Regions from separate parts of the Shewanella sp. SM68 genome, predicted to be linked through region 2. Evidence: riboswitches for the same ligand, from Rfam matches in the RefSeq annotation. Region 2 holds a riboswitch; the other holds the start of a gene.
The links. Region 2 has a riboswitch for cyclic di-GMP ahead of L5M40_RS16450 (glycosyl hydrolase family 18 protein). Riboswitches for the same ligand answer to the same signal wherever they lie in the genome.
Positions count from the first base shown of each region.

Region 1: it holds a riboswitch for cyclic di-GMP, as region 2 does, so the genes downstream of both, gbpA (N-acetylglucosamine-binding protein GbpA) here and L5M40_RS16450 (glycosyl hydrolase family 18 protein) in region 2, are expected to answer to the same signal.

Region 1 is NZ_JAKKRU010000004.1:133,965-138,138, forward strand. Features, by position in the region: gene L5M40_RS08585 (aromatic amino acid transport family protein) at 1-194, opposite strand, end outside; gene gbpA (N-acetylglucosamine-binding protein GbpA) at 756-2,201, opposite strand; cyclic di-GMP riboswitch class I at 2,325-2,424, opposite strand; gene L5M40_RS08595 (TMEM165/GDT1 family protein) at 2,835-3,389, shown strand; gene norR (nitric oxide reductase transcriptional regulator NorR) at 3,440-4,174, opposite strand, start outside.
Region 2 is NZ_JAKKRU010000010.1:136,796-140,969, forward strand. Features, by position in the region: gene L5M40_RS16445 (ROK family protein) at 276-1,061, shown strand; cyclic di-GMP riboswitch class I at 1,411-1,499, shown strand; gene L5M40_RS16450 (glycosyl hydrolase family 18 protein) at 1,613-4,174, shown strand, end outside.

The DNA of each region.
Region 1 (4,174 bases), on a different contig from region 2:
GCATGCACGTTATCCCCCACGCCAGTGCGTAAGTTAATTTCGAGCATAAGTAATGAGGTATAGGCGGACACGCCCCAAATAACGACGAGTAACACTAAAGCAGGGATAATACCTAAAGCCGCTGTGGCTAAAGGTAACGCTAACATACCTGCGCCAATGGCCGTCCCGGCAACGATGGCGATCGAGCCTAACATTTTTGAATTCACACAATAGTCCTGTTCAATAATTAATTATTATTTTATTTGAGTAAGATTTGAACCGATAAAGCCTTGCGTCTTAAATCGAAATAAGCGACACATCACTTAAAGCATCCAATCAGATCTCGACCTAGCAGATCAATTGGCCCCAATAGCTTTTGAATGTTTCAACCCAGTAGCCATTGAGGCTAACTAAATCGATTATTGAAAAATGGCATGACTTTCAATTGTGATAGCCCAAATTAATGTACCGATATAAGCATCGATTAAATAGATAGTTTGGGACATTAACAGAGCCAAACCCAGTGGGCAAGCCAGTTGTGAACAAAGAAGGGTAGCAAACGGTAAGGTAACAACTTAATAGCGCTGTGATAAACGAAAATAAACAAGCCAACAAAATCGCTACCTTTGTTGAGAATACCTGTAATCTTGTATTAGGCTCGAATCAAAATAAAGCCAGTCTTTTTCCATCCGATGCAGACAAAAAGGGCTTAAACACACGGATATGTTTAAGCCCAATGACACCTTTTTGAAGCTAGGTTAGCTCAAAAAGTTAATTTACAGCTCAGTCCACGCCATAGCCCAAGAAGCGCCAACACCTGGCTCAAATCCTGTGGCAGAAGCCGACCACTGCACGCAATAGCCGCTATAAGGGAATGGCTTACATTGATACACTTTGCCATTTTTAGGCTGTAACACTGTAGTACCTGCAACGTAATCTTTCACGCCTGCTGGGAATACAAAATCAGCTTCTGGTGCAGGAGCTTGATCCTTTAAGAAGAGAGCAAAGTTCTGCTGAATAACATCACCTTGTTTAGGCTCAGCTTTTACCTGCAAATGATAATGCCCAGCTTTAGGCTCAACGACGTCTAACACTAAGCTCGCGCTGGTATTGTTAACAGTTTGGCTCACAAAACCTGACGCGGTGCCATCATGGCTAAACAAATACGCTGACACTAGCATCTCAGCGTTACTGGTTACATCAAAGCTGACCTTCGCCGCACCATCGATAATTTGATAATCGTCAGCAAGTGAAGTGACTTCTAAGCTGTTGCCCGGAGCAGGAGCTAAATCAAATCCGACTTCGACACGCTCAATACCTGAGTTTTTCGCTGTAAAAATGTCATTTTTGCCATACACAGGCTCAATCACACCCGATGCATTTTTTTGTCCCGCTTTTAACTGGGACTGCTGAGCATTAATCGCACTTGCTAATAGGAAAGGCCAATTTTGTTTATCACCTTGAGTCGCATCGCTAATGGTAATGACTGTTTGCTTAGCCGTTTGCTCACCATTGGCGTCAAACACCCGGGTCATCACTTTATCGCCTGCTTTTAGATTGAGTGACGGATTGATATCCCCCACATCTTGCCATTCACTCGGCACAACAGGACCCGAGCCCAAGTTCACATCGATAGCATTGTAGAAACTATTCGTCGTATCTCCCACTTCCCACACGGCCAAGATCACTTGATAACCACTGCGACCTTCTGGCACGTAGCAGTCATGGGTCACTAACTTAGGCGGCTGTTCCATACCACCATCAACTACGCAAAAGGGTGCTAAGTCAAAGCTCGCTCGGCTCAAAGCTTGGTTTGGGTTCCAATCTTGGCGAGTTAAATAGTAACGCCAATTACGGGTGACATGATTTGCTGTGAACTGCCAACTGAACTTATTCCAGCCCGCTTTAATATCCGTCTTTGCCCAACGGCTCGGACTTTGTTCATCCAAAGGTGAAAAAGCACCATTGCCAGCACTCGCCAATTTGCCATCAGCAGGACCTGATTCAGGAAAACCCGATGGCCCCTCAACACTTTGTGGCTCCCATTGCACCGCACCACAATTGGCATTTTTACCTGTTTTACAGGCATATGAACGCGATTCAGGTGCCACAACATAACCGTGCGCCTGCGCAGAGATACTCACAAACGCATTCGTCGCCATTACTGCCGCGGCCAATAAACTCAATTTAGAAATAGGGGAAAAAACAGTAGGATTTGCCACTTTAATGCACTCCATTGATTGCCTATCATCCTAAACATAATGATAGGCTTAGATATAAAAGTGGTATTTGGGCAAACAACAGCATTAAACAGCAGTCGTTTATCTTTCACAGAAATCGAATTCTGCGGCAACTCCGCTATCTTAGTTCACTAAAAAATCCATTTACAACCTTAGACCGGAAGCTTTGCGTCCTAACTTTTCAATTAGTTTGCCAAATACAGTCGTTATCATTGAGTCACTACGAGTTAACAGTATGTAACCAAGTAGAAATGACTTGGCTAAATTAGCAACAAAAGACAACGTTGTCAAAAAATAATTCATTTATATTCATTAAGTTACAGAATGTGGATCGGTATTTTTCTGACACCCGTCAAACATTTATCAGCACCTACTGTTATAAACTCGTGCTTGAAACTAAATCTTACCTAGGTATAATGCCCACCTCGCTTCGGGGGAGTAGCTAACTGGATTTCGAGCCATCGTCATCTAGGGTGAACATCAACATACTTGGCAACATGCCATGGTGTTCACAGCAAATCATAGATTTGCCCAGCAAGACCTGAGCACAATGACCGCACCTAGGGGTGGACGGTTTATTGTGCTTATGTCATAACCACCCCTAAAGGATCACACTTGGAAGCCCTACTTGCCTCAACCTTTACGGTTGCTATCGCCGAAATTGGTGATAAAACTCAATTGCTTGCACTAATCCTCGCCGCAAGATTTAAAAATAAAACTGCCATTATTTTAGGTATTTTGCTGTCGACATTATTTAACCATTTTGCCGCAGCTTGGATTGGTCAATGGGCCATTAACTGGGTAAGCCCAGATCTTGCACGTTATTTAGTGGCTGCGTCCTTCTTCGCGATCGCTCTTTGGGTGTTAATCCCCGATAAAGTCGATGCAGAAGAGAGCCGTTTCTATAAAATGGGCCCCTTTCTCGCCACCTTTATCCTGTTTTTTATCGCCGAAATGGGGGATAAAACACAAATCGCAACTGTGGTATTAGCCGCAAAATACGATTCATTAACTATGGTGGTTGCAGGCACAACCTTAGGCATGCTGCTTGCTAACGTACCCGTAGTGATCGCAGGCCACTTCAGCGCCGAAAAATTACCTATGTTGTGGATACACCGTGGCTGCGCCGTATTGTTCGCACTCTTAGGCGTAGCAACACTGTTCTTCTAAGAATCGAGGCAGGGGTTTTGCTGCAGAATAAAATTTCTTCACGCAATATTTCATTCTTTTAAACCTAACCGTTTTGCAAGTCGGTGCAAATTACCTGTATCGATTTGCAATATTCTTGCACACGCAGCCCAATTTTGTTGATTCGCGGCTAAAACTTGGCGAATAAGTTGACGCTGATATCTCTCAGTCGCAGCCTTAAGCCCCAGCATAACACTGGAATTATCTTGCGATTGTCCCTCACGACAGGCCGACTCAGACCTAAATGCTAATTCACTGGCTGGCGTTGCGGCATCTGATGGTCTATCTTCGTCAACTGTTCTGTGTGCTTGATTCATCAAAGAATCGAGCTGAAAATGTTTATTACTTAAGCTGATGTAAGCCGTTTTTAGCTCGGCTTTCGCCAACACCGCAGCCCTGTGTATCGAATGCTCTAGCTCACGCACATTACCCGGCCACGTGTATTGCTCTAATAACTGCTGCGCTGCGGGTGTGATATTGATATGGGTGAGTCCTAACTTCGCTTTACAACGTTCAAGAAAAAAACCTGTCAGCATAACAATATCTTGCCCACGCTCTCTTAATGGTGCTACGTGGATAGGAAATACGCTCAACCTATGGTAAAGATCGAAACGAAAGCGCCCTTCCGTTGCCTCTTGGTGCAAAATTCGATTAGTGGCGGCAATAATCCGAGTATTAACTTTTAGGCTCTTATCACTGCCCACTCGCTGTAATTCACCGTATTGTAAAACCCTCAATAACTTAGCTTGCAGCCCCAAGGGAAGCTC
Region 2 (4,174 bases):
CTAGATGCAAGGGTAGCGAATAAAGGATTTTGTATACAATCGTGAATTTGTGCAGGTAAGACGCTCGAGGTTATGGAGTTTGTTGTTAATTTATTTATGTGATTTTGAGCATGAAAAGTGAATTAAATAAAAGGTTGGTCATGTTTTAATTAGGACTTGTTCCTTAAAAATTAGCAACTTAAGTTTTATTCAATCGCTAACATTTGGACCCTATGCTAACATTTGCCATCTCTACTCGGGGTCAGAGTGGGGCACATGTATCAGTGGAGTAAGCGATGCAAATACTAACAATAGATGTGGGCGGTACCAAAGCCCTGTTCGAACTTCAGCTCGCGGGACATACAGAACAATATAAAATCCCCACAGGTGAAGGTTTTAAAATTGAAGAGTTAAATAATCAAATTGCGGCGTTTGAACGTGATTATGATTTACAGCATTACCAACTAGCGATTGCCGTACCTGGACTGGTACAAAATAATCGTTTGGTTTCTTGTAAATCTTTACCTGGACTCAATGGATTGAGCTTCGATACAGTCAAAACCCAGGGTGAGCTTAAGTTTATCTGCAACGATATCGATGCGGGTATGCAAGCGACTTGTGATGCGAAATATGCCTGTGAGTTATTGGTCATGTGCGGCACTGGGATCGGTATGTCTATTGCCTTTAATGGACAAGTCTTTACGGGAGCGACGGGCGTGGCGGGGGAGTTGGGGCCTTGTCGCGTGATGACAGAATCTGGTGAGTTTAGTTTAGAGCAACTGGCCAGTGGCGATTCAGTGCGCAGCCGCAAAATCTCCACTCAGGATGATTTATATCGCGCGGGCAGTTATCTCGGCATGGGATTAGCGTGGGCGGTTAATTTATTTAATCCCAATCGAATTTGGCTTGCTGGCGGTATGATGAATAGCGCTCCTTACTACAAAGGCTGCCTCGAAAGCTTAAAGCAAATGGCATTGAGCGCGCCCTTAGCTGAGATGAAAATCAATCGTGTCGATGATATGGAAACCTTGGTTTGCCGCGGTTTATCTGTGATGCTCGCAAGGGACTATCCTCGTGCATAAGGATCATAAATGCCCCGCGCATAAGGATCATCATGTTGCTCGACAATGGTTTGCGCCATGAATGTTTAGTGATTGAGGTTTAGCTGCATAAGCGACGTAAATTGTGAAATATAAAGCAGGACTTATGATGCCTTTGGCATATCGAGTCCTGTTTTTTTATTCTTAAAGTATTCAGATGATCCTCATTACCCAAAGTAAATATTAGCGATAGTTTAATTTGCATAATTCCTTTCTTATCAGATGCCTAGTTCTATTTACGATTTTAGCCAATAACACAGTTGATAATATTTTGTTGCAATTTTATTGCGCTTACGCTTATGCTGATATTTGCAATGACAACGTTGTCATTGTGTGTAAAAGGCAAACCAGTTGAAAAACTGGGACGCAAAGCCTCCGGTCTAAGGGTTCGTCTGTACCTATGATAGCGGGGATACCACAGGTTTTTCTTCGTGCAGTTGTCAGTCGTTTTGCATGGTTTTAAGAGAGTGCTGTTTCCTGTCTACGCTTTGTTTGCCTTATTGATTCATATAAAAATTCAATAGGGATATCTCATGTTCAAGACTCAAATTTCAACATCAGCCTTGCTAGTGGCATCAGCGCTGGCATCTACCATCAGTGCCAGCGCTGATGCAGCGGCGCCCGGTAAACCGACTTTAGGTTGGGGCGAAACTAAGTTCGCTATTATTGAAGTGAATCAAGCGGCTACCGCTTACAATCAATTAGTTACGGTGAAAGATGCCGCCGATGTCTCCGTCAGTTGGAACCTTTGGAGTGGCGATGTGGGCAATAAAGCCCAAGTGTTGCTCAACGGCAATGTGGTTTGGGAAGGCCCATCTGGCGCGTCGGGAATCGCTAACTTTAAGGTGAACAAGGGCGGCCGTTATCAGATGCAAGTACAACTGTGTAACAGCGATGGTTGTACGGCGAGTGATGCTAAACAAATCCTCGTGGCTGATACTGACGGCAGCCATTTAGTGCCACTCAATGCTCCCCTAAAAGAAAACAACCGTCCCTATGCTAATAAATCAGGCAAAGTGGTGGGAGGTTACTTTGTCGAATGGGGCGTATACGGTCGTAAATTCCCGGTCGATAAGATACCTGCGCAAAACTTAACCCATATTTTATATGGCTTTACCCCAATTTGTGGTGGTAATGGCATCAATGATAGCTTGAAAGAAATCGAAGGCAGTTTCGAAGCGTTGCAACGTGCTTGTAGTGGTCGTGGTGATTTTAAAGTTGCGATTCACGATCCTTGGGCGGCGATTCAAATACCGCAGGCGGGAGTGAGTGAGCATTCAGATCCTTACAAAGGTAACTTCGGTCAATTGATGGCACTTAAGCAAGCACATCCAGATTTGAAGATTTTACCTTCGGTCGGTGGTTGGACCCTCTCGGATCCCTTCTTTTTCTTCGGTGATAAAGCCAAGCGCGATATCTTTGTCGCTTCGGTGAAAGAGTTTCTACAGACATGGAAATTCTTCGATGGCGTTGATATCGACTGGGAATTTCCAGGGGGGAATGGCGCTAACCCAAATTTAGGTAATGCCAATGACGGTGAAACCTATGTGACTCTGATGCGTGAACTGCGGGCGATGCTTGATGAACTAAGCGCCGAAACGGGTCGTACCTATGAGCTGACCTCAGCCATTAGCGCTGGTGACGATAAAATTCAAAAAGTCGATTATCAGGCTGCTCAGCAGTACATGGATTACATCTTCTTGATGAGTTACGACTTTAATGGTGGTTGGACTAATACTGAACTCGGCCATCAAACCAATCTGTATGAAGCGAGTTGGGATCCCAATACCCGTTACACCACAGCTAATGGCGTTAATGCGCTGTTAGGCCAAGGTGTGACCCCAGGGAAAATTGTGGTCGGTGCCGCTATGTATGGCCGCGGCTGGACAGGTGTTAATGGCTACAGTGGTAATAATCCTTTCACGGGGACGGCAACGGGCAAAGTGAAAGGTACTTGGGAAGCTGGTGTGGTGGATTATCGTCAGATAGCGAACGACTATATGGGAAGTGGTTGGACTTACAGTTACGACGAAACAGCTGAGGCGCCATCTTTGTTCAAGGCATCTACTGGCGATTTAATCACTTTCGATGATGCTCGTTCAGTTAAAGCCAAGGGGCAATATGTGCTTTCTAATCAACTTGGTGGGCTTTTTGCGTGGGAACTTGATGCCGATAATGGTGACATTCTGAATGCCATGCACGAAGGTTTAGGTCATGGTGAAGGCACCACTCCGCCAGTGAATAAAGCGCCCATTGCCAATGCTGGCGCGGATGTGAATGTCACCGGTCCCGCCGATGTGACGCTCAATGGTAGCGGTTCGCGCGATCCTGAGAATAACGCGCTGACGTATCTTTGGACGCAAGTGTCTGGCCCAACTATTACCATCGCAAACGCGGATATGGCGAATGCGGCGATTCAATTGGGTGCAACATCTGCCGATGTCGTCTATGGTTTTAGCCTTAAAGTCACCGATCCTGAAGGGTTATCTGCCACAGATTCAGTGACAGTAACCAATAAGGCAGATACACCGAACCAAGCACCTGTAGTGACTCTGGCTCCGACTGCGACAGTTGAAGCGGGTAAAACCGTCAGTATAGTAGCGAGTGCCTCCGATGCAGATGGTGATGCCTTAACCTACGCTTGGACTGTGCCCGCAGGCGTGTCGGCAACCGGGCAAAATAGTGCCACGTTAGTGGTTACTGGCCCCAATGTTACCGAAGCGACCCTCTATGGTTTGAGCGTGTTGGTTTCCGATGGTGCCTTAGATGCAAGCGCATCGACTAATCTGACTGTGACGCCAAAAGTGGTTGGTGGTGGGTGCGATGCAACCGATCCCAATGCCGGTAACTATCCTGCTTGGCAAACCAGTGTGGTATACAACACGGGTAATACTGTGAGTCATAGTCAGTTGGTATGGAAAGCAAAGTATTGGACTCAGGGCAATACGCCATCTCGCACCGCAGACCAATGGCAGCTACTCAGCCAAGTTGATCTCGGTTGGGATGCGGGTGTGGTGTATAACGGCGGTCAAACTACTCGCTATAACGGTCGTGTTTGGAAGGCGAGTTACTGGACTAAAGGTGATGTACCGGGT